Regions from separate parts of the Rhizobium sp. 21-4511-3d genome, predicted to be linked through region 2. Evidence: riboswitches for the same ligand, from Rfam matches in the RefSeq annotation. Region 2 holds a riboswitch; each other region holds the start of a gene.
What was found. A riboswitch is a leader RNA that binds a small molecule or an ion and turns the genes downstream of it on or off. The one in region 2 is predicted to bind thiamine pyrophosphate.

Region 1 (7,093 bases), on a different contig from region 2:
CATCTGGCCGGTCCAGCCGCTGCGTTTCCTGAAATGGCTGTTCGGCTATCCGGGTTATCTGATGCCTTGGAACGTCCTTTACGCGGTGATCGGCACGCTGCTGTGGCTCTACGCCACGCCGTCGCTCGAGACGGCAAAGACCTTCTCGATCGGATGGATCGCCTATCTGCTCGTTCGCAATGCGGCGATCGTGCTGGTCTTCTTCGGCGCCTTCCATCTGCGCCTCTACATGCAGAAGAAGCAGGGCACGAGCTTTAAGTTCAACGCCAAATGGCCCTCTGTCGGCAACGACGCCTTCCTTTTCGGCAACCAGACGGTCGACAATGTCATCTGGACCTTTGCCAGCGCGGTGCCGATCTGGACGGCATTCGAGGTGCTGACGCTCTGGGCTTTCGCCAACGGCATCATTCCCTATGTTTCCTTCGCCGAGCACCCGGTCTATTGCGCCGTCGTGATGTTCTTTATTCCGACCTTTCGCGACCTGCATTTCTATCTGGTGCATCGCCTTATCCACTGGCCGCCGCTGTATCATGCGGTCCACAAGCTGCATCATAACAACGTCAATCCCGGCCCCTGGTCCGGTCTTGCCATGCACCCGATCGAGCACCTCCTCTATTTCTCCGGTGTGCTGATCCACTGGATCGTGCCGTCCAATCCTGTCCATGCGATCTTCCACCTGGCGCATGCAGGCCTTGCCCCGGCACCGGGCCATGCCGGCTTCGACAAGATCGTCGTCGGCGAGGAGAGCGCCATCGATACCCACAGCTACGACCACTATCTCCATCACAAGTATTTCGAGTGCAATTATGCCGATGGCGTCATTCCGCTCGACAAGTGGTTCGGCACTTTCCACGACGGCTCACCCGAAGCCCAGGAGCGCATGGACAAGCGCTTCATGGAGCAGGCAAGACGCCGCGCCGAGAAGAAGGCGCGCGGCGAGCAGCAGGCAGGCTGACTGATTTCCCAAGCGAGCGACCGAGAAAGGCCCGGCCCCAAAGCCGGGCCTTTTGCTATGCGGATGCCCCTGCAAATGAGGCGTTTTCATCAAATTATCGGCGGACCGCGTGGACTTCCCCGGCTAACGTTTTCCTGCGGCCGCCTGGCGCCGCCTTATCTCTGGGAGGAGAGAACATGCTGAAATTGCTGACCACCAGCGCAGTTGCGCTGGTGCTTGCGTCGCAGGCGCACGCTGCCGACCGTATCGGTGTTTCGATGGGCACGCTGTCCAACAACTTTCAGACGTTGATCGTCAACGGCATGGAAGACTACGCCAAGTCGATCGGCGTGGAGCTGCAGATCGAAGACGCGACGACCGACGTCAACAAGCAGCTCGATCAGGTGAAGAATATCGCGGCCGGCGGCGTCTCTGCAATCATCGTCGACCCCGTCGATTCCGACGGTACGCCGGCTCTCAGCAAGGTCGCCGAAGATGCTGGCATTCCGCTCATCTACGTCAATGTCCAGCCGACCGACCTCAACACGCTCGGCAAGCAGCAGGCCTTCGTCGGCTCCAACGAGACCGAATCCGGCACGCTGCAGACCAAGGAAGTCTGTCGCCTGCTCGGCGGCAAGGGCAATGTCGTCATCATGATCGGCGACCTCACCAGCCAGGCGGCGCGCCAGCGTACGCAGGACGTTCACGATGTCGTCAAGACGCCCGAATGCAGCGGCATCAACGTCGCCCAGGAGCAGGTCGGCAACTGGAGCCGCGTCAACGGCGCCGATCTGGTTTCCAACTGGCTGACGTCAGGCGTCGAATTCGATGCCATCATCGCCAATAATGACGAAATGGCGCTCGGCGCGATTTCGGCGCTGAAGGCCGCCGGCGCCTCGACCGACAAGATCATCGTCTCAGGCATCGACGCGACGCCCGAGGCGCTGCAGGCGATGAAGACAGGCGATCTCAAGGTCACCGTGTTCCAGGATGCCAAAGGCCAGGGCAAGGGATCGATCGATGCCGCGATGAAGGCGATCAAGGGCGAGAAGCTCGACCGCGAGGTCTGGATCCCCTTCCAGCTTGTCACCCAGAAGAACATGGCGGATTTCGAACACCTGAACTAAGGCGCGGCCTGCCTCACAGGCGGCGTCAGGACGGCCACGATGCGCTCAGGCCATCGTGGCCATTCGCATGTCAGGCGGCGGGCAGGGGCTCGCTGATGACGACGAAATTGGCGCAGCTATGCTCGACATTGGCTATGCGGATGCGCAATTCGCGCCGCGAGGTCAGCAGAAACAGGAAGACCTTCTTGGCCCGCTGCGCTCTGCGCAGCACTTCCTCCCCGCCGAAAAGCAGGCCATCGCGCTCTCCGAGCTCGAAGGCGACATGCTCGCTATAGTTCTCGTCCGTGATGGTGATTGTTCCGAGACCCGACAGCATGTGAGCATTCCTCATGATGGGAATGACTTTTGTCGAAGTCCTAAATTAGTGCAACACGGTGTTCCGGTTTTCCACGAGATGTTGGAAAGCGTACCGGCGATCATAGAAAGGGCACGCCGAATGAAGGCGTGCCCTTACATTGGAGAGAACGAGTGGCGCCTAGAACTTGACGCCGACGCCGATCATGATGGTGTTCTGGTTCAGGTCGAAATCGCCGCCAGCCGCGCCGAAATTGCCGCTGCCGTAATCGGTGTAGCGATATTCGCCGCGGGCAAAGATATTCTGGGTGAAGGCGTAGTCGATGCCGGCGCCGATGGTCCAGCCGTTCAGCGTATCCGATTCGTCGGGCCCGACATCCGGATTGGCCTCGGCGCGGGCGATCGCCCAGCCGGCCGTGCCGTAGATCAGCGCATTGTCGAAGGCATAGCCGACGCGGGCGCGAACCGAGCCCTGCCAGGTCGTCTCGACCGAGCCAAAGGCTACATCCTCTTTGTTCCAGTTGTGCAGGACGTCACCTTCGACACCGACAACCCAGTTGTTGTCGAACTGATAGTTATAGCCGCCGAAGACGCCGAGAATGCCGCCATTGGCATCGACATCCGATGCCCCGGAAGGATCGAAGGTGTTCCAGCTATAGCCACCCTCGGCGCCGATATAGGGACCGGACCAGGTGAAGACAGGGGTTATCGCTTCGGGCTCGACAGGGGCGGGCGGCGGCGTCAGGTCCGCGGCCTGAGCGGAAATGCCGGCAAGTGAGGCAGCCAGCGCGGTGAGAATAACGAATTTCATATTCGGTCTCCCTAATGCTTAAGGGTCAAGTAGGGTGCCTGATCCAAAAGTCTCTAATTAATTTTGTAGCTGAGACCCCGGAATACAAGACCGGCGACCGGCCTGCGACAGATGCGCCATTGACTTCAGGCCGGGAAAACGACAGGTTCCGCCCATTCCGAGGGGAGCATCTGACGATGCTGAGATGGCGGTGAGCCGGACCCTTGAACCTGATCCGGGTCATGCCGGCGTAGGAACGGAACAAGATACCGGCGGTATCTCCCCTTCTTCTTCGCTTTGCCTGGATCTCCAATTCTGTCTGGAGATCGCTTCGTCATGTCTGTCTTTCCGTTCCCGCATCCGGCCCGCGCGAAGGCCTAGCGATGCGTCCGCTCAACGCCCTCGGCGGCGTGGCCCTGCTTATCGCTCTCTGGCAGGCGGTCATCTGGGTCTTCGCGCCCGCGCATTTCATTCTGCCGTCGCCTGCCGACGTCGTCGCCGTCTTCGGCAGGCAGCCGCTCTTCCTGCTTGAGCAGAGCCTGACGACGGCGCTCGAAATCGTCCTCGGCCTGCTCTGCGGCGCCATATCGGGCGCTGCCGTCGCCTTCGCGCTCGCCGCCTTTCCGGCTGCCGCCACGCTCGTCTGGCCGATGGTACTGATCCTGCAGGCTTTCCCTGTCTTCGTGCTGGCGCCGATCCTGGTTATCTGGCTCGGTTTCGGCATCGCCTCGAAGATCGCCATGGCGACGATCATCATCTTCTTTCCCGTCGCCTCCGCCTTTGCCGACGGGCTGCGCCGCACCGAGCGGGATATTCTCGATGCGGTATCGCTGACAGAGGCGAGCCATTGGCAGACGCTGATGCGGATCCGCCTGCCGCTCGCCCTGCCGTCCCTCGTCTCCGGCCTCAGGATCGCCGCACCTCTCGCGCCACTCGGCACCGTGATCGGCGAATGGGTCGGGGCGTCCTCCGGCCTCGGCTTCGTCATGGTCCAGGCCAATGCCCGCATGCAGACGGACATGGTCTTTGCCGCCATGGCCGTGCTCGCCGCCATGACCGTCATCTGCCGCGTCGCTGTCGACAGGCTCACCTCCGGCTGGACCCCATGGGCCACCACGAACTGACTTCTTCTTCCCGCATAATCATGGAGCAAACATGCTGCGTCTGATATCCGCCACTCTCCTTGCGATCGCGACCCTCGCGTCGCCCTCCTTCGCCAACGACAAGCTGACTGTCATGCTCGAATGGTTCGTCAATCCGGACCATGCGCCGATGGTGATCGCTCAAGAGAAGGGCCTGTTCGCCGCCGCCGGTCTCGACGTCACCCTGATTCCGCCCGCCGACCCCTCCGCTGTGCCCCGCCTCGTCGCTGCCAAACAGGCGGATATCGGCATCCACTACCAGCCCAATCTCTATCTCGATCATGAAGCCGGATTGCCGATCGTCCGCATCGGCACGCTGGTCGAAACGCCGCTGAATACGGTGACCGTGCTGGCCGACGGGCCGATCAAGAGCCTCGCGGATCTGAAGGGCAGGAAGGTCGGCTTCTCCGTCACCGGCTTCGAGGATGCGATGCTGAAGCGGATGCTCGAAAATGCCGGTCTCAAGAAGGACGATGTCGAGCTCGTCAACGTCAACTTCTCGCTCTCGCCGTCGCTGATCGCGGGCAAAGTCGATGCGACCGTCGGCGGCTTCCGCAATTTCGAGCTGACGCAGATGAAGCTCGAGGGTCATGAGGGCAAGGCCTTCTATCCGGAAGAAAACGGCGTGCCGCCCTATGACGAACTGATCTTCATCGCCCATCGCGATTCGGCCGCCGATTCGCGTCTGCCGCGCTTCCTCGGTGCGATCGAACAGGCTTCCGTCTTCATCACCAACCACCCCGATGACGCCTGGCAGATGTTCATCAAGGCCTATCCTGATCTCAATGACGAGCTGAACCGCAAGGCTTTTTTCGACACGCTGCCGCGCTTCGCCAAGCGCCCCGCCGCTCTCGATACCGGCCGCTACGAGCGCTTCGGCGCCTTCATGCAGCAGATGGGGCTGGTCAAGACGGCGCCCAAAGTCGAGGACCTCGCCGTCGAGATAAAGTAGCCTGTGGCGCGTCTGCCACGGCCCTTTGCAAAGCCCCCGGCCGTTAACCGAATGTACCGGCCGGGAGCCTCGCGTTAACTATTTGTTAACCACGAAGCAGCTACACCGAAGCAATCAAAAATTAACCAAGATTGCTAATGTGTTAACCGACGCACGCTCCATCCGTATCAAAGGCCGTTCGTTCCTGGCGGTCGTTTTGACGCCCGATCTGCCCTTCGAGGAGTGGCTGGTCCGGCTCGACGATCTGGCCTCGCGCTCGGCAGGGTTTTTCCTGGGGCGTCCCGTGGTTCTCGACGTTTCGGACCTGCAGGCGGACCGGGCGCTGTTGAAATCGATGATTGCGGCTCTCGCCGAGCGCAATGTGCGGATCATGGGGATCGAAGGCGCGCGTCCCTCGCAGCTTGACGCGACGATGCCTCCGGGCATGACGGGTGGGCGCCCGGCGCCGGATGTCGAGGTGACGGAAACGGCGCCTGCGCCTGTGAAGGGCGCTACACCGAAGGCTGAAGAGCCGGTGCAGGTCGTGGCGCCGCAGGTGATCACCCGCGCACCGCTCTCCTCGATGGTCCTGCACGAGCCGGTGCGCTCCGGCCAGTCGATCATCTTCCCGGAAGGCGATGTGACGATCATCGGCTCGGTCGCCTCGGGCGCCGAAGTCATCGCCGGCGGTTCCATTCATATTTACGGCGCGCTGCGCGGCCGGGCGCTTGCGGGCTCCGTCGGCAATGCATCGGCGCGGATATTCTGCCGCAAGCTCGAAGCCGAGCTTCTGGCGATCGACGGCATTTACAAGACCGCGGACGATCTGCCCGCGGACCTGCGCGGCCACGCTGCGCAGCTTTGGCTCGAAAACGACGCGATCATGGCATCGCGGCTCATTTAACAGACGAATTGGTTCAGGAGCAGGAGAGGGGATATGGGTAAGGTCATAGTTGTTACCTCGGGTAAGGGTGGCGTTGGCAAGACGACCTCCACCGCGGCACTCGGCGCAGCACTCGCGCAGCGCAACGAGAAGGTCGTCGTCGTCGACTTCGACGTCGGTCTGCGCAATCTCGATCTGGTCATGGGCGCCGAGCGCCGGGTCGTCTACGATCTGGTCAACGTCATCCAGGGCGATGCCAAGCTGCCGCAGGCGCTGATCCGCGACAAGCGGCTCGAGACGCTGTTCCTGCTGCCGGCCTCGCAGACCCGCGACAAGGACTGCCTGACCGAAGAGGGCGTCGAGCAGGTCATCAACGATCTGAAGCGTCACTTCGACTGGATCATCTGCGACAGCCCGGCCGGCATCGAGCGCGGCGCGACGCTCGCCATGCGCCATGCCGATATCGCAGTCGTCGTCACCAACCCGGAAGTATCCTCGGTTCGCGACTCCGACCGCATCATCGGCCTGCTCGACGCCAAGACGGCCAAGGCCGAGAATGGCGAGCGCATCGAGAAGCACCTGTTGCTGACGCGCTACGACATCACCCGCGCCGAGCGCGGCGACATGCTAAAGGTCGATGACGTGCTCGAGATCCTGTCGATCCCGCTGCTCGGCATCATTCCTGAAAGCATGGACGTGCTGCGCGCCTCCAATATCGGTGCTCCCGTCACGCTCGCCGACCAGAACACGGCACCTGCCAGGGCCTATTTCGAGGCCGCACGGCGCATTGCCGGCGAGGCGCTTCCGGTCACCATCCCCGGCGAGAAGCGCGGCTTCTTCGGCAAGATCTTCGGCCGGAGGGCAGCATGAACGTGTTCAACTTCTTCCAGAAGAAAAAGTCGGCTCCGGTCGCGCGTGAGCGCCTTCAGGTGCTGCTGGCCCATGAGCGCGTCACCCCCGGCGCCGATCTCGTCACCGTGCTGCGCGAGGAA
Region 2 (7,093 bases):
GCGCGTCCTCTATCGCAACAAGTCGATCGTGGCTGATGCACCCCAGACCTGGGACGACCTGAAGAAGGCCGGCATCGCGTCCGTTGGCGAAGGCATGGAAGGTATCCTCTTCAATGCCGGCCGTTATGAAGGCTCGACCTTCGACTGGCTCGCGAACTACTGGGCGCTCGGCGGCAAGCTCGTCGACGATTCCGGAAAACCCGTCTTCGGCGAAGGCGACAACAAGGAGAAATTCCTCAAGGCCCTCAACTATTACAAGGACCTCGTCGATTCAGGCGCTGCGCCGAAGCGTGTCACCACGATCGGCAATTACGACGACCTGAACGCCGCAGCTGCGGCGGGCACCACGGCGCTCTTCATCGGCGGCAACTGGCAATACGCGCAGCTGAAGGCAACGCTCGACGAGGACGAGTTCAAGAACTGGACCTTCTCGCCGATCCCGGGCCCGACCGCCGATCAGCGCTCGACCGGCACAGGCGGCTGGACGATCGCGTCCTTTGCCAAGGACAAGGACAAGGTCGAGATGTGCGCCAACCTCGCCCGCGAGGTCTATATGGGCCCGGCCAACGCGCTGCAACAGCAGCTGCCGACGCGCAAGTCGCTGTTCACGAAGTACGATGTCTTCGCGACCGAGGCCAACAAGACCTTCGCCGATGCCCTGGTGAATGGCCAGGCACGTCCGGGTGCGCCGATCTATCCTGAGATTTCCAACCAGATCCAGATCATGATGGGCGACGTGCTGTCCGGCACCAAGAAGCCCGAAGATGCTCTGAACGCCGCGTTCAACGCGACGCTGGAGGCCTACAAGCGTCTCTAACGATTTGAGATCGCGGCGGCGCCCATGACGGGCGCCGCCGGTCCCGTCAAACCCGGATAGAGAAGCCCTATGAGCCCCATCGCCATCGAGGCTGCCAGCCCGCCTCACAGCAGATCGTTCATGCGCCGTTTCGCCGGGGCGCCCCTGCCCTGGATCATGCCCGTCATCATCGTCATCGGCATTTTCTATCTTTACCCGGTGATCGACGTCTTCCGGCTGTCCTTCACCAATGCGACGCTGATCGGCGATAACCAGGAATATACGTTCGGCTCGATCACCAACGCGCTGAGTTCTCCGCAGCTGCCCGATATCATGTGGGCGACCCTCGTCTTCGTCGGCGGCAGCGTCGTCGGCCAGCAGATCCTCGGGATTGCCGTCGCCGTCGTCGTCGTTCGCGGCGAAAAGCGCGGTTTGTTCGGCACCACTATTCTCAGAACCACCGCCCTCGTCGCCTGGGTCGTGCCCGGCATTGCCGGTGGCATCATCTGGCAGATGCTGTTTTCCGAAGCGCCCTATGGCGCCTTGAACAGTATCCTGCGGATGATGCATCTGCCCGTTGTCGCCTGGCTTTCCGATCCGTCGATCGCGCCCTGGTCGGCGCTGATCTCCAACATCTGGCGCGGCACGGCCTTCTCGATGGTCGTCATGTATGCGGCGCTGAAGGCGATCGATCCTTCACTCTACGAAGCGGCCGAAGTCGATGGCGCCACGGGATCGCAGCAGTTCTTCTTCGTCACCATTCCGCAGCTGCGCGCCGCGATCCTCGTCAACATGATCCTGATCACGATCATGACGCTCAACACCTTCGATGCGATCATCACGCTGACTGGCGGCGGCCCCGGCCGCGCGACCGAGGTGATCTCGCTCTATGTCTTCAACATCGTCTTCAGAAATTACGATCTGTCGGGAGGCAGCGTGCTGTCGGTGCTGATGCTGATCATCAGCCTCGGGCTTGCCTTCGTCTATGCGTCGTTCCTGCCCAAGGAGGAAGAGCAATGAGCAGCAGGCGCACCGGCACCCGCCTCGGCGACTTTCTGAGCTATCTCTTCATGCTGGCGATGTTCGTCTTCTTCGCCGGCCCCCTCAGCTATCTCCTGTCGATGGCGCTTCGCGACCGGCGGGAAATCTATCGCGGCGTCGCCCGCTATATTCCGCACAACCCGACGATGGAGAACTTCGTCACGGTTCTCAACAACAGCTACTTCCCCATCTACCTCTGGAACGGCCTCAAACTCGCCGCCCTCAGCGGCCTCGGGGTGCTGATCGTCGCGTTGCCGGCCGCCTATGCCTTCTCGCGCTTCCAGTTCCGCGGCAAGGGCCTGTCGATGATGGGCCTGCTGCTCTTCCAGATGATCTCGCCGCTGGTCATCATGGTCCCGCTCTACCGCTACATGAACAAGCTCGGCCTGCTCGACACGCATTTCGCCGTGGTCATGGTCTATATCGCGCTCGGCGTGCCGCTCGCGACATGGCTATTGAAGAGCACCGTCGATGGTATTCCGCGCAGTCTCGACGAAGCAGCGATGATCGACGGCTGCAACCGGTTCTCGGTGTTCTGGCGGATCGTCCTGCCGCTCTCGGCGCCGGGCATCGCTTCCGTCTTCATCATCACCGTCATCGCCGGCTGGTCGCAGTTCCTCGTGCCATTTCTGCTGCTGACGCAAAACAACTTGATGCCGATCGGCGTCGGGATCTTTAACTTCCGTGGCATGCAGACCGACTCGTCCATTCAGCTGCTCGCCGCCGCCTGCCTGATCTCCGTCGTACCGGCGATCGTGGCTTTCCTCTCGCTCCAGCGATTGATCCTGGGCGCGATGACAAGCGGCGCGGTGAAGGGATGAGAGCGGCTCTGATGTCGATGGAAGACGAAGGATCGCGATCATGAACCAGACCCCTGATGTCAAGCTCTCCCCCGATCTCAGCGGGGCCAATGTCGAGGATGCAGGCGAGCATAACCGCGCGGTCGTGCTGCGCTGCATCCACCGGCAGGCGCCGATTTCGCGGGCGGAGATCGCAAGACAGACGGGCTTCACCAAGCCGGCGATCGCCCGCATCGTCGACCGCCTGCTTGACGAGGGGCTGATCATCGAGGCCCGCCGCCGCCACGGTTTGCGCGGCCAGCCGGCAATCGAGCTTGAGATCAATCCTGACGCTTTCTTCGCGATCGGCATCAATATCGATCGTGACCATCTGACCATCCTCGCAGTCGACGCCGTCGGCAACGTCCGCGCCCGTGTCCATCACGAAAAGCGCTACATCCTGCCGGCCGAGTTCATGCAGCTGTCGGCGGACGCGATATCGCATTTCCAGCGCAGCCGCCTGATCGATGACGCGCATCTGGCCGGCATCGGCCTGGCGATGCCGGACTGGCTCGGCGAAATCGCCTTTCCCGGCAGGCCCGCCGACTATTGGGAATGGATGGAATTCGATGTGCGCGCTGCTCTGGAGGAGCTGACGCAGCATCCTGTTTTCATCGAAAACGAAACCAACGCTGCCGCACTGGCCGAGCTCGATTACGGGCTCGGCGCCGAGAGCCGCAGCTTCCTCTATATCGCCGTCAACGCCTGCCCCGGCGGCGGTCTCGTTCTCGACGGCAATGGCCATCGCGGCGCCATGGGCCTCAGCGGTGAAATCGGCTGGGTGCCGATCGCCGACGGAAAGGACGAAAGCACGCAGAAGGTTCGCCTGCTCGGCGAGATCTTCTCGCTCTTCTGCCTCTATCAGTTCCTCGCCGAGCATGGGATCAAGGTCAGTGTGCCCCAGGATCTCCTGACGCTCGATACCCGCGGCAAGCGGCTGGTCTCGCAGTGGCTTAAGGAGATGAGCGCGCATCTCGCGGTCGCCGTCCGTCATGTCGGCATGATCGTCGATCCCGATGCCATCCTGGTCGGCGGCCGGCTGCCGATCCGCATGATCGACGAGCTGCTGCGCTATGTGCACGAGCATCTGGACGCCAGCGACGGCGCCCTGCCCTCCATCCACCGCGCCTCGCTCGGCGAGGATGCCTCGGCGATCGGGGCGGCCGCCATGCCGATGGCCGCGGCGCTGATGCTGGCGTCATCGGATGAGGTTCAACGCACCCGTTCACCGCTGAAATACATGGATCGCCTGAACAATTAGCACGGCCGCTGCGGCGGCGCATGGGAGGATTTTGATGAGGATCGGTTTCTATACGTCGACGTTCAACGACCGGCCGCTTGAAGAAGTGGTGGATTTCGCAGCTTCCGCCGGTTTCGATGCCATCGAGATCGATGTCGGCGGACACATCAAGACCCCTGACAGGGTGAAGGCCGCCGTCTCGCTTGCCCGCGAGCGTAATCTCTTTGTCTCCTCGATCACCTATTTCGGCAACCAGCTCGACGCCGACAACGCCAAGCGCAAGGATCTGCGCTCGCGCACCGCGGAATTCGCCCAGGCGATCGGCGAAACCGGCGTGCCGGTTTTCGTCATCTTCCCCGGCCGCAATGACGAGGCCAGCGACGAGGCCAACTACGACGATTTCGCGGCTTACATGAACGGCCTGATCGCCGAGACCGCGTCCAGCGGCCTGACCTTTGCCATCGAGAACTGGCCTGGGCCGAAGGACAATTTCGTCGGTACGACGCCAAAGGGCTACGAGGAGCTCTTCAAGCGCATTCCGGACCGGCGTTTCGGGCTCGAATTCGACCCCTCGCATTTTCTGCGGACGGGTATCGATCCCTATCTGGCGCTGGATGCCGTCAAGGATCGCATCGTCATCCTGCATGCCAAGGACACGGCGGTCGATGCGACCGCGCTGCAGGCGGTCGGCTACCATGGCAAGGGTTGGTGGCGGTACAAGCTGCCGGGCCTCGGCTTGCTCGACTGGTCGAGGTTCCTGAAGCAGGCGCGCAGCTACGGCTTCGACGGCACGATTTCGATCGAGCATGAAGATGCCGCCTATGGCTGGCCGGGCAAGGACCTGGAGGCCCGCAAGGAAGGCGAACGAGTCGGCCTCGGCTATCTCAGAACCGTCTTGGACAAGCTTTGATCGCAGCCTGGGGAGGACGATAATGGCTCATGTTTCAGTCAATAATGCTCGCAAGGACTACGGCGCGTTCAAGGCCATCAAGGGTGTCTCGGTCGATATCCGTGACGGCGAATTCGTCGTCCTCGTCGGCCCGTCCGGCTGCGGAAAATCGACGCTGCTCAGAATGATCGCCGGGCTTGAAGGCATCACGTCGGGCGAAATCCAGATCGGCAAGCATGTCGTCAACGAGCTGGCGCCGAAGGACCGGGACATCGCCATGGTGTTCCAGAACTATGCGCTCTACCCGCATATGACCGTGGCCAAGAACATGGGCTTTTCGCTGCGGCTGAAGCGCATGCCGCGGGCGGAGATCGACAAGCGGGTCGGCAATGCCGCAAAGATACTCGGCCTCGAAAGCCTGCTCGAACGCTATCCGAAGCAGCTTTCGGGCGGCCAGCGCCAGCGCGTTGCCATGGGCCGGGCGATCGTGCGCGATCCCGCCGTCTTCCTGTTCGACGAGCCGCTTTCCAATCTCGACGCCAAGCTTCGCGTCCAGATGCGCTCCGAGATCAAGGAGCTGCATCAGCGGCTGCAGACGACGACGATCTACGTCACCCACGACCAGATCGAAGCGATGACCATGGCCGACAAGATCGTCGTCATGAGGGATGGGCGCATCGAGCAGGCGGGCTCGCCGCTCGACCTCTATGACCGGCCCAACAATCTCTTCGTCGCCGGCTTCATCGGCTCGCCCGCGATGAATTTCATCAAGGGCAGCATGACGGATACGGGCTTCCGCACCGAGGACGGCATCACCCTGCCGAGCGACCGTCGCCCCGCCGACGCGGTGACCTACGGGATCCGCCCGGAGCATTTGCAGCTCGACCCAAATGGCATCGAGATCACCACCGTCGTCGTCGAGCCCACCGGATCGGAAACACTGGTGATCGCCCGGCTCGGCGCGCAGACGATCAGCTGCGTCTTCCGCGAGCGGATCAGAGCGGCGCCCGGCGACATCCTTAAGGTGGCGCCCATTCACGATGCCGTACATCTCTTCGGCGCCGACGAGCAGCGCATCGCCAGCGGCGAAGCCCGGCTCAACTGATAGGGCGTGACAAGCCGCTGATAATTTGCGATGACCGTGGTGTTGAGAGACAGGGGCGTTCGCCGAAAGGCGGGCTGAGAAGTACCCTTCGAACCTGAACCAGATAATGCTGGCGGAGGGAGTCGCTCGAGGCCCTTCGCTTCCATGTGCCTGGCCTCCCGCGTCTTGCCCCGCCCCAAAAGGGACGCAAGATGACGACTTCGAGATCACCCGGGCAATTGCTGACTGCGCTGCGCGCCGCGCCGCCGCTCGTTCAATGCATCACCAACTATGTCGCGATGAATATCGCCGCCAATGTCGTGCTGGCCGCGGGCGCCTCGCCCGCCATGGTGCATGCGGAGGAGGAAGCCGGTGAATTCGCCGCATTCTCCGGTGCACTGACCATCAATATCGGCACGCTCTCGCCCGCCTGGGTCAGCGGCATGAAGCAGGCGGCGAAGGCTGCTGCGCGCAATGGCAAACCCTGGGTTCTCGATCCCGTGGCGCATTACGCCACCGGCTTCCGCCGCGAAAGCGTCGCGGCACTTCTCGACCTCAACCCGGCGATCATCCGCGGCAATGCATCCGAAATCATCGCGCTGGCCGGCAGCGAGAGCCGTGGCCAGGGCGTCGATAGCCGCGATCCCGTCGAGCAGGCGGAAGGGGCCGCCCGCAGCATCGCGGCGCAATATGGCGCCGTCGTCGCGGTCACAGGCCCGGTCGACTTCGTCACCGATGGCACCCGCGCCGTTCGCATTTCCGGCGGTTCGCCGCTGATGCCGCAGATCACCGCGCTCGGCTGCTCGCTGACCTGCCTGACCGGCGCCTTCGCCGCGGTCGCCTCTGACGAGACCTTCGATGCGACGGTCGCCGCTCTCGCAATGTTTGCCGTTGCCGGCGAACAGGCGGCACAGGAAGCCAAGGGCCCTGGCTCCTTCTCCTGGCGTTTCCTCGATGCGCTTGCCGCGCTCGATGGTCCGGCGCTCGACGCCGCAGCAAGGATCAGCCAGGCGTGAAGAGCTTCGACCTCTCCCTTTATCTCGTCCTCGACCCGGAGCTCTGCGCCGGGTACGGGCTTGTCGAGACCGCCCGCGCAGCCGTCGCCGGTGGGGCGACCATCGTGCAGCTGCGCGACAAGACGGCGACTACCCGGCAGATGATCGAGACGGGCCGGGCACTGCAGCGGGTCCTGTCAGGAAGCGGA
Region 3 (7,093 bases), on a different contig from region 2:
AAGTGCTCGAAGGTCTCGAACCGGAATGGCAGGCGACGCTGACCAACCTGCTGACGGCGCTGCCGGATACGGCGATGATCTATATCGGCCGCTCCGAGACCTATATGGAAGTGCTGAAGCCGCGGGTGCTGCATCTGGAAGCGATCGCTTCCAAGACCGAAGAACCCGCGCCGCCGAAAGCCGGCACCGGCCGCCCGGCGGCGGCTCCGGTGCTCTAGCAATCATCACATCGGCTGGACGCCGCTGAGGCCGACGGAAACCTGCTTGGACGAAACGCTGCCATCGGCAGCCTTCTCGGCCGTGACGATGACGGCGGCACCCGGCTTCAGATCATCCTTGGTAGCCGACGCGATGGTGACGATCTGCGTGCCATCGGGAATGGCGATCGTCTTTTCCTTGCCCTGATAGGTGAGCGTGATCGTCTTGCCGTTGACCGCCTTGACGGAGGTGCTGACCGTCGCATTGGTCATCTCGGTATTCGGCTTGGCATCCCAGGGGCGATTGCCCTCGCCGGTGCCCTTCATCGAGGCCGGGAAAATCATCACCTGCAGCGCATCGTTCGGGCCGCTGCCCTTCGGCATCGAGCCGACACCGACGAAATCGCCCGGCTTGATATCGTCGACGGATGCCCGCTGGATGCCGCCGACCTTGAAACCGGATTGCATGGCGATCGACTGATCGCTGCCGTCGCGGGTCTTGATCGTCAGCACGTCGCCATTGAGGCTCTCGACGACCCCCCGGATGCGAACGCGCTGCGTATCGTCGGCCTGGCTGGACTGAACGGCTGAAAAGGTGATGGCTGCGGCGGCGAGCGCCGTCAGAAATGCGGAAGAAAGCTTGCGAGACATATGACTATTCCTTGTCGCCACGATAGCAGGCATATCCCCGGCTGCCGGAGCGGAATGTAGAGCCGCACCGGGACACCGGCGAATCAAGGAAACGTGAAACTCAGCCTTCGAGCTCTTCCCTCAGCATTTCGAGCTCAAGCCATTCCTCTTCCATCTTGGTCAGACTGTCGCGCAGCTTTTCCATCTCGGCAGCAAGCTTGTCGAAGGTCTTGCGATCCTTGGTGAAGAGGTTGGGATCGGCCATCTTCTCTTCGCGATTGGCGATCTGGGCCTCGGCCTTTGCCATTTCCTTTGGCAGATTTTCCAGCGCGAATTTCTGCTTGAAGGAAAGCTTGCCTTTGCCCTTCGGCGCCTCGGCAGCAGGCGAAGCCTCCGCCTTTGCCTTCTCGGCAGCCTTCTCCGCCTTACGCCGCTCCTCCAGCGCCCCTTTGCGCTGCGCCATCATGTCGGAATAGCCACCGGCATATTCGATCCAGCGGCCATCGGGCGCATCCGGAACGGCAGGCGCGATCGTTGACGTCACGGTGCGGTCCAGGAAATCACGATCGTGGCTGACGAGAATGACCGTGCCCGGAAAGCCGGCAACGATTTCCTGCAACAGGTCGAGCGTTTCGATATCCAGGTCGTTGGTCGGTTCGTCGAGGATCAAGAGGTTCGTCGGCCGCGATAGAATCCGCGCCAGCATAAGACGCGCACGTTCGCCGCCGGAGAGATTCTTGATCGGCGTACGCGCCTGCTCCGGCTGGAACAGGAATTCCTTCATGTAGCCCGTGACATGCCGCTGCTCGCCATTGACGAGCAGGTTCTCGCCACGGCCATCGGTCAGGTAATTGGCAAGTGTGTCCTCGGGATTGAGGTCTTCGCGCTTCTGGTCCAGCGTGGCGATCTCGAGATTGGTTCCGAGCTTCACCGTACCGGTATCCGGCGACAGTTGCCCCGTCAGCATCTTCAAAAGCGTCGTCTTGCCGGCGCCATTTGGACCGACGAGACCGATGCAATCGCCGCGATGGACACGGATCGAGAACGGCGCGACGATCGGCCGGTCGCCGTAAGTCTTCGTGATCTTCTCGGCTTCGATGACAAGCTTGCCGGATTCCTGTGCATCCGAAACCGTGGCCTGCACAGTCCCCTGCGGACCCTTGTGGCCGCGATATTGCGAGCGCATCGTCTGCAATTCGCCGAGACGGCGCATGTTGCGCTTGCGGCGCGCGGTGACGCCGTAGCGCAGCCAGTGCTCTTCGCGCTCGATCGCCTTGCCGAGCTTGTGCTGCTCCAGCTCTTCGGCTTCGAGAACCTGATCGCGCCAGGCTTCGAAATGCCCGAAGCCGCGATCGAGCCGCCGCGATGTTCCGCGGTCGAGCCAGACGGTCGCCGTCGAGACCTTCTCTAGGAACCGGCGGTCGTGCGAGATCAGAACCAGGGCGCTCCGCGTCTTCTGAAGCTCGCCTTCCAGCCATTCGATGGTCGGCAGGTCGAGATGGTTGGTGGGCTCGTCGAGCAGCAGGATATCCGGTTCCGGCGCCATGACGCGGGCAAGGGCCGCGCGGCGGGCTTCACCGCCCGAGAGGTTCTTCGGGTCCTCCTCCCCAGTCAGGCCGAGATGCGACAGCAGATAGGTGACGCGATAGGGATCGTCGCCCGGCCCGAGCCCGGCTTCGGCATAGGCCTGCACAGTCGAGAAGCCGACGAAATCGGGCGCCTGCTCCAGATAGCGCACCGTCGACGACGGATGGCGGAACACCTCGCCGGATTGCGCTTCGGCGATGCCGGCCGCGATCTTCAGCAGTGTCGACTTGCCGGAACCATTGCGGCCGACGAGGCAGATCTTGTCGCCGGGCTCCACCTGCAGGCTTGCGCCCGCCAGCAACGGCGTGCCGCCGAAGCTCAGGAAGATGTCGTCCAGTTTGAGAATGGGAGGCGCCAAGAATCAGACTCCGGAAAGATCATAAGGGCGGGCAAGGACGATCGCCCGGCCGCTGCCAAGCGTGAAACGAACCTTGCCTTCCGCCACATTGGAAATGGTACGCGATGAGCCGAAGGGCAAATGGAAATCCGAGAGCGGATAGCGGGCGTTCTCGATGAAGAGCCCGCGCAGTTCGCTGAACCCGGGGACTGAAAACAGGCTGTTCTTCGGCAGGTCAAGCTCGATGGTTCCGGCAAGAAGCGGAACCGCTTCCTCCACCCCGGAGGTGAGCAGCAGGTCGAAACCCTCTTCTGCCAGGCTGACGGCGTAAAGCAGATGCTGAAGCGCATGGTCGGAGCGCTCGCCCGCCAGGGCACCGGCTAGGATCAAGCGCTTTGCCCCACGCGCAATGGCTTCAGACACGGCGATCTCGCCATCCGTCGAGGCTTTGGCGGCCGGGTAGGGCTGCTTCGGCACATCGGGAAAGGCGCCTTCGAGATCAGGCGCCGTGGAATCGAAATCGCCCACCCAGAGCTCCGGCACGACGCCGAGCTCGGCCGCATGCCGCATGCCGCCATCGGCCGCGATGAAGCGGCTACCGGCAACGGCGCTGCGCAGCCGTTCCGTCGGCGTGAGCTCGCCGCCAAGCAGGATGGTGAAGGTGGTTTCCGTCATGGGCATTGCCCATAGCGCAAAGCAGGGGTCGAGGGAAAGGGGCAGGGTTCAGCCGGGCGTACCCTTGTCGCGCCGTTCGAAGGCTTTTTCATAGCCATCGATGAAGCGTTCATAGAGCGCCGCGAAAGCATCGACGTCCTTTTCGCTCCATCCGTCGAGGATTTCGCCGATCAGCGCCATCTTCTGCGCACGGATTTCGGCAAGCAGCCGCTGCCCGATGGGTGTCATAACCACGACGATCCTGCGCGCATCGGCCTGCGATGCCGCGCGGCGAAGAATGTTGCGGCTGACCATGTCGGCAACCACGCGGCTGGCGCGTGACGGATCGATGCGCAGCATCTCCGCGATCGTCCCGACCGTCACTTCCTCCGCCGGCTGCGCGCGGCGTACGGCATCAAGCACGTCGAGATGCGACAGTTCGAGATCCGGCGCGACGCTCTGGATCGCAAGACGCCCGATCAGCCTGCGGCCCGTCATGAGCTTCATGCGGGTCATGCTCTGGCCGATGCTCAAGACGCTTTCGCTTTCCAGCGGCAGGGGATCGAGCTCGTGAATTCGGGCGGGTTTCTCGTTCATGCGGCGAGCATAACAGAAGGCTTGCGGGAAGGAAACATGCCTGCGTCATTCAAGTGTCATTGACATTTATATGCTTTTGTCACATAAATTGGCGATCAAGATCGGAACTGTCTTCATGGATATGCAGCTTGCCTCCCAGCCGCTCGTGACGGATCCCCGCCGCAGGCTTATTCTCTTCCTGTTTCTGATGACCGCGATGTTCATGGCAACGCTGGACAATCAGATTGTCTCGACGGCGCTGCCGACGATCGTGGGCGAATTCGGCCATCTCGAGCGCTTCGGCTGGATCGGCTCGGCCTATCTCCTGTCGCTCAGCGCCGTGATGCCCGTCTATGGCAAGCTCGGCGACCTCTTCGGCCGCAAATATGTGATGATGACGGCGATCGCGATCTTCACCGTCGGCTCGGCTGTCTGCGGTCTGGCCATCTCGATGAACACGCTGATTGCCGCCCGCGTGCTGCAGGGCCTCGGCGGCGGCGGCATCATGGTGTCGATCTTCGCCGTCAATGCCGACCTTTTCGAACCGCGCGAACGCGCCCGCTACCAGAGCTATTCCAGCCTCGTGCTGATGGCCTCCAGCGCCATCGGCCCCGTTCTTGGCGGCATGATGAGCGATCTGTTCGGCTGGCGCTCGATCTTTCTTGTCAATGTCCCCATCGGTTTCGTCGTGCTCATCGGCCTGGCGCTGATGCTGCCCTACCGCAAACCGCATCGCCGCCCGAAGATCGACTACGCCGGCGCGCTGCTCTTGGCGATGACCACCACCAGCATCGTGCTGATGGCCGATGGCAGTGAGCTTTTCGGTTCGCTCCTTGCACCGCAGAGCCTCGGCATCATTGCCGCAGGCGTTGTCTGCGCCATCGCCTGGGTCTTCGTCGAGCGCCGCGCCGCCGAACCGATCGTGCCGCTGTCGCTGTTCCGCAATCCGACTTTCCCGCTGCTCTTGATCATGTCGATCACCGGCGGCGGCATCGCCATCGGCATGGCCAACTATTTCGCGCTGTTCCTGCAGACGACAACCGGCCTCTCGCCCTCGCATGCCGGCCTGCTCTTCATCATGCTGACCGGCGGCCTTGTCTGCGGTTCGTTGTTTGCCGGCCGCACCATCTCGCGCACCGGCCGCTACAAGCCCTTCGCCATCGCCAGCCTCTCCTGCAGCGCCATCGCTTTCGCGTTGCTGACGCAGGTTCATGCGGGTACCCCTCTGCCCATCATCGGCCTGCTGATGGCTCTGCACGGCATCGGCATCGGGCTTGCACAGCAGGTGCCGATCATCGGCGTTCAGAACGCGGCTCCGGCCCGTGACGTCGGTGCTGCAACGGGTTCGGTGACGCTGTCGCGCATGGGCGGCGCCTCGATCGCCATCTCCATCTACGGCGCGATCATCGGCTCGCAGCTGGCAAAGGTCGGCGTCTCCATCCCCGGCGTGACCGATATCGAGCAGCTGACCCCGAAGATGATGGCGGCACTGCCAGAAGCCAGCCGTCAGGCGGTAGAGAATGCGTATTCGGCCGCCTTCACGCCGCTGTTCATGACCTCCTGCGCTTTTGCACTGATCGGGCTGATCGCCGCCCTTTCGCTGAAACCCGTACAGCTGCCGCGCCATGGCGAAGCCAAGAATTCTGCGGCCGCAGCCGAAGCTGCGGAGTGACCGGCAAGGGCGAGCTTCGCCCTTGTCATAAAGCCGTCACCACTATACATCTGCGAACGCTCTAACGGGGTGCCCGTGTCCGCAAGGACAGCTGGCTGAGAGGCTTCAAGCCAACCCGCGGAACCTGATCCGGTTAACACCGGCGGAGGGATTAGATGCGCGCGTGACACCAGGCACCGCCCTTTTCCCGTGAAACAACTTGTATAGGAGGAGGCGCGCCATGCCCGGCCGCAAACCATTGATCGCACTTTTCGCCACGGCGCTTCTCGCCGTTACCTCAGCCATCGCTCCGGCCCAGGCTGCAGACAAGACGCTGACGGTCTATACCTACGAAAGCTTCACCTCCGAATGGGGCCCCGGCCCCAAGGTCAAGGAAGCCTTCGAGAAGACCTGCGCCTGCACCGTCAATTTCGTCAGCGTCGCCGATGGCGTCGCCCTTCTCTCGCGCCTCAAGCTCGAGGGTGCCTCGACGAAGGCCGACGTCGTGCTCGGCATCGACACCAACCTGATCACCGAGGCCAAGGATACCGGCCTGTTCGACGCCAGCGGCGTCGATACCAGCGCTTTGAAGGTGCCCGGCGATTTCAAGGACGATGTCTTCGTTCCCTATGACTACGGCCACTTCGCCATCATCTACGACACGCAGACGGTAAAGAACCCGCCGAAAAGCATGCAGGAACTGGTTGACGGCGACCCGTCGCAGAAGATCGTCATCGAGGATCCGCGCACGTCTACGCCTGGTCTCGGCCTGCTGCTTTGGGTGAAGTCCGTTTACGGCGACAAGGCGCCGGAAGCCTGGGCTAAGCTCAAGAACCGCATCCTGACGGTCACGCCCGGCTGGTCGGAGGCCTATGGCCTGTTCACCAAGGGCGAGGCGCCGATGGTGCTCTCCTATACGACGTCCCCGGCCTACCACATGGTCGCTGAAAACGCCGACCGCTATCAGGCCGCCGCCTTCTCCGAGGGACACTACATCCAGATCGAAGTCGCCGGCCTGCTGAAGAACGCGCCGGACAAGGATCTTGCCCGCGACTTCCTGAAGTTCATGGTCACCCCCGGCTTCCAGGACACGATCCCGACCAACAACTGGATGATGCCGGTCTCGGCGACCTCGACGCCCCTGCCGGATGCTTTCGGCAAGCTCGTCAATCCCTCCAAGACTTTCCTGATGTCGCCGGATGAGGTCGCCAAGAACCGCAAGGCCTGGATCGACGAGTGGCTTGCGGCGATGAGCATGAACTAATGCTGCAGACGGCGGCGGAACGGCGAAATGCATTGGCGGGCGGCGCAATTGCGCTCGCCGCCATCCTGCTTTTCATCGGTATCGCTGCCGTTTCGCTTGCCGCCTCCGGCGGGGGCGCTGCCTTTGCCGGGATCATTTCCGATCCCTATATCCTCCGCGTCCTGCGCTTCACGCTGCTGCAGGCGGTCCTCTCCACG

Region 1: linked by a shared signal. The riboswitch ahead of ACQZ5H_RS27195 (ABC transporter permease) and the one ahead of thiM (hydroxyethylthiazole kinase) in region 2 are both predicted to bind thiamine pyrophosphate.
Region 3: linked by a shared signal. The riboswitch ahead of thiB (thiamine ABC transporter substrate binding subunit) and the one ahead of thiM (hydroxyethylthiazole kinase) in region 2 are both predicted to bind thiamine pyrophosphate.

Annotation. Positions count from the first base shown of each region.
Region 1 is NZ_JBNWCF010000016.1:396-7,488, reverse strand. Features, by position in the region: gene ACQZ5H_RS27215 (sterol desaturase family protein) at 1-955, shown strand, start outside; gene ACQZ5H_RS27210 (sugar ABC transporter substrate-binding protein) at 1,132-2,061, shown strand; gene ACQZ5H_RS27205 (hypothetical protein) at 2,132-2,377, opposite strand; gene ACQZ5H_RS27200 (outer membrane beta-barrel protein) at 2,537-3,166, opposite strand; TPP riboswitch at 3,317-3,419, shown strand; gene ACQZ5H_RS27195 (ABC transporter permease) at 3,529-4,269, shown strand; gene ACQZ5H_RS27190 (ABC transporter substrate-binding protein) at 4,301-5,239, shown strand; gene minC (septum site-determining protein MinC) at 5,370-6,122, shown strand; gene minD (septum site-determining protein MinD) at 6,156-6,971, shown strand; gene minE (cell division topological specificity factor MinE) at 6,968-7,093, shown strand, end outside.
Region 2 is NZ_JBNWCF010000004.1:203,945-211,037, forward strand. Features, by position in the region: gene ACQZ5H_RS11740 (extracellular solute-binding protein) at 1-817, shown strand, start outside; gene ACQZ5H_RS11745 (carbohydrate ABC transporter permease) at 887-1,816, shown strand; gene ACQZ5H_RS11750 (carbohydrate ABC transporter permease) at 1,813-2,658, shown strand; gene ACQZ5H_RS11755 (ROK family transcriptional regulator) at 2,699-3,937, shown strand; gene ACQZ5H_RS11760 (sugar phosphate isomerase/epimerase family protein) at 3,972-4,826, shown strand; gene ACQZ5H_RS11765 (ABC transporter ATP-binding protein) at 4,849-5,910, shown strand; TPP riboswitch at 5,952-6,048, shown strand; gene thiM (hydroxyethylthiazole kinase) at 6,102-6,905, shown strand; gene thiE (thiamine phosphate synthase) at 6,902-7,093, shown strand, end outside.
Region 3 is NZ_JBNWCF010000009.1:195,453-202,545, reverse strand. Features, by position in the region: gene ACQZ5H_RS20570 (ABC transporter ATP-binding protein/permease) at 1-218, shown strand, start outside; gene ACQZ5H_RS20565 (hypothetical protein) at 225-848, opposite strand; gene ACQZ5H_RS20560 (ABC-F family ATP-binding cassette domain-containing protein) at 949-2,772, opposite strand; gene ACQZ5H_RS20555 (thiamine diphosphokinase) at 2,776-3,432, opposite strand; gene ACQZ5H_RS20550 (MarR family winged helix-turn-helix transcriptional regulator) at 3,475-4,002, opposite strand; gene ACQZ5H_RS20545 (MDR family MFS transporter) at 4,118-5,653, shown strand; TPP riboswitch at 5,709-5,821, shown strand; gene thiB (thiamine ABC transporter substrate binding subunit) at 5,874-6,896, shown strand; gene thiP (thiamine/thiamine pyrophosphate ABC transporter permease ThiP) at 6,896-7,093, shown strand, end outside.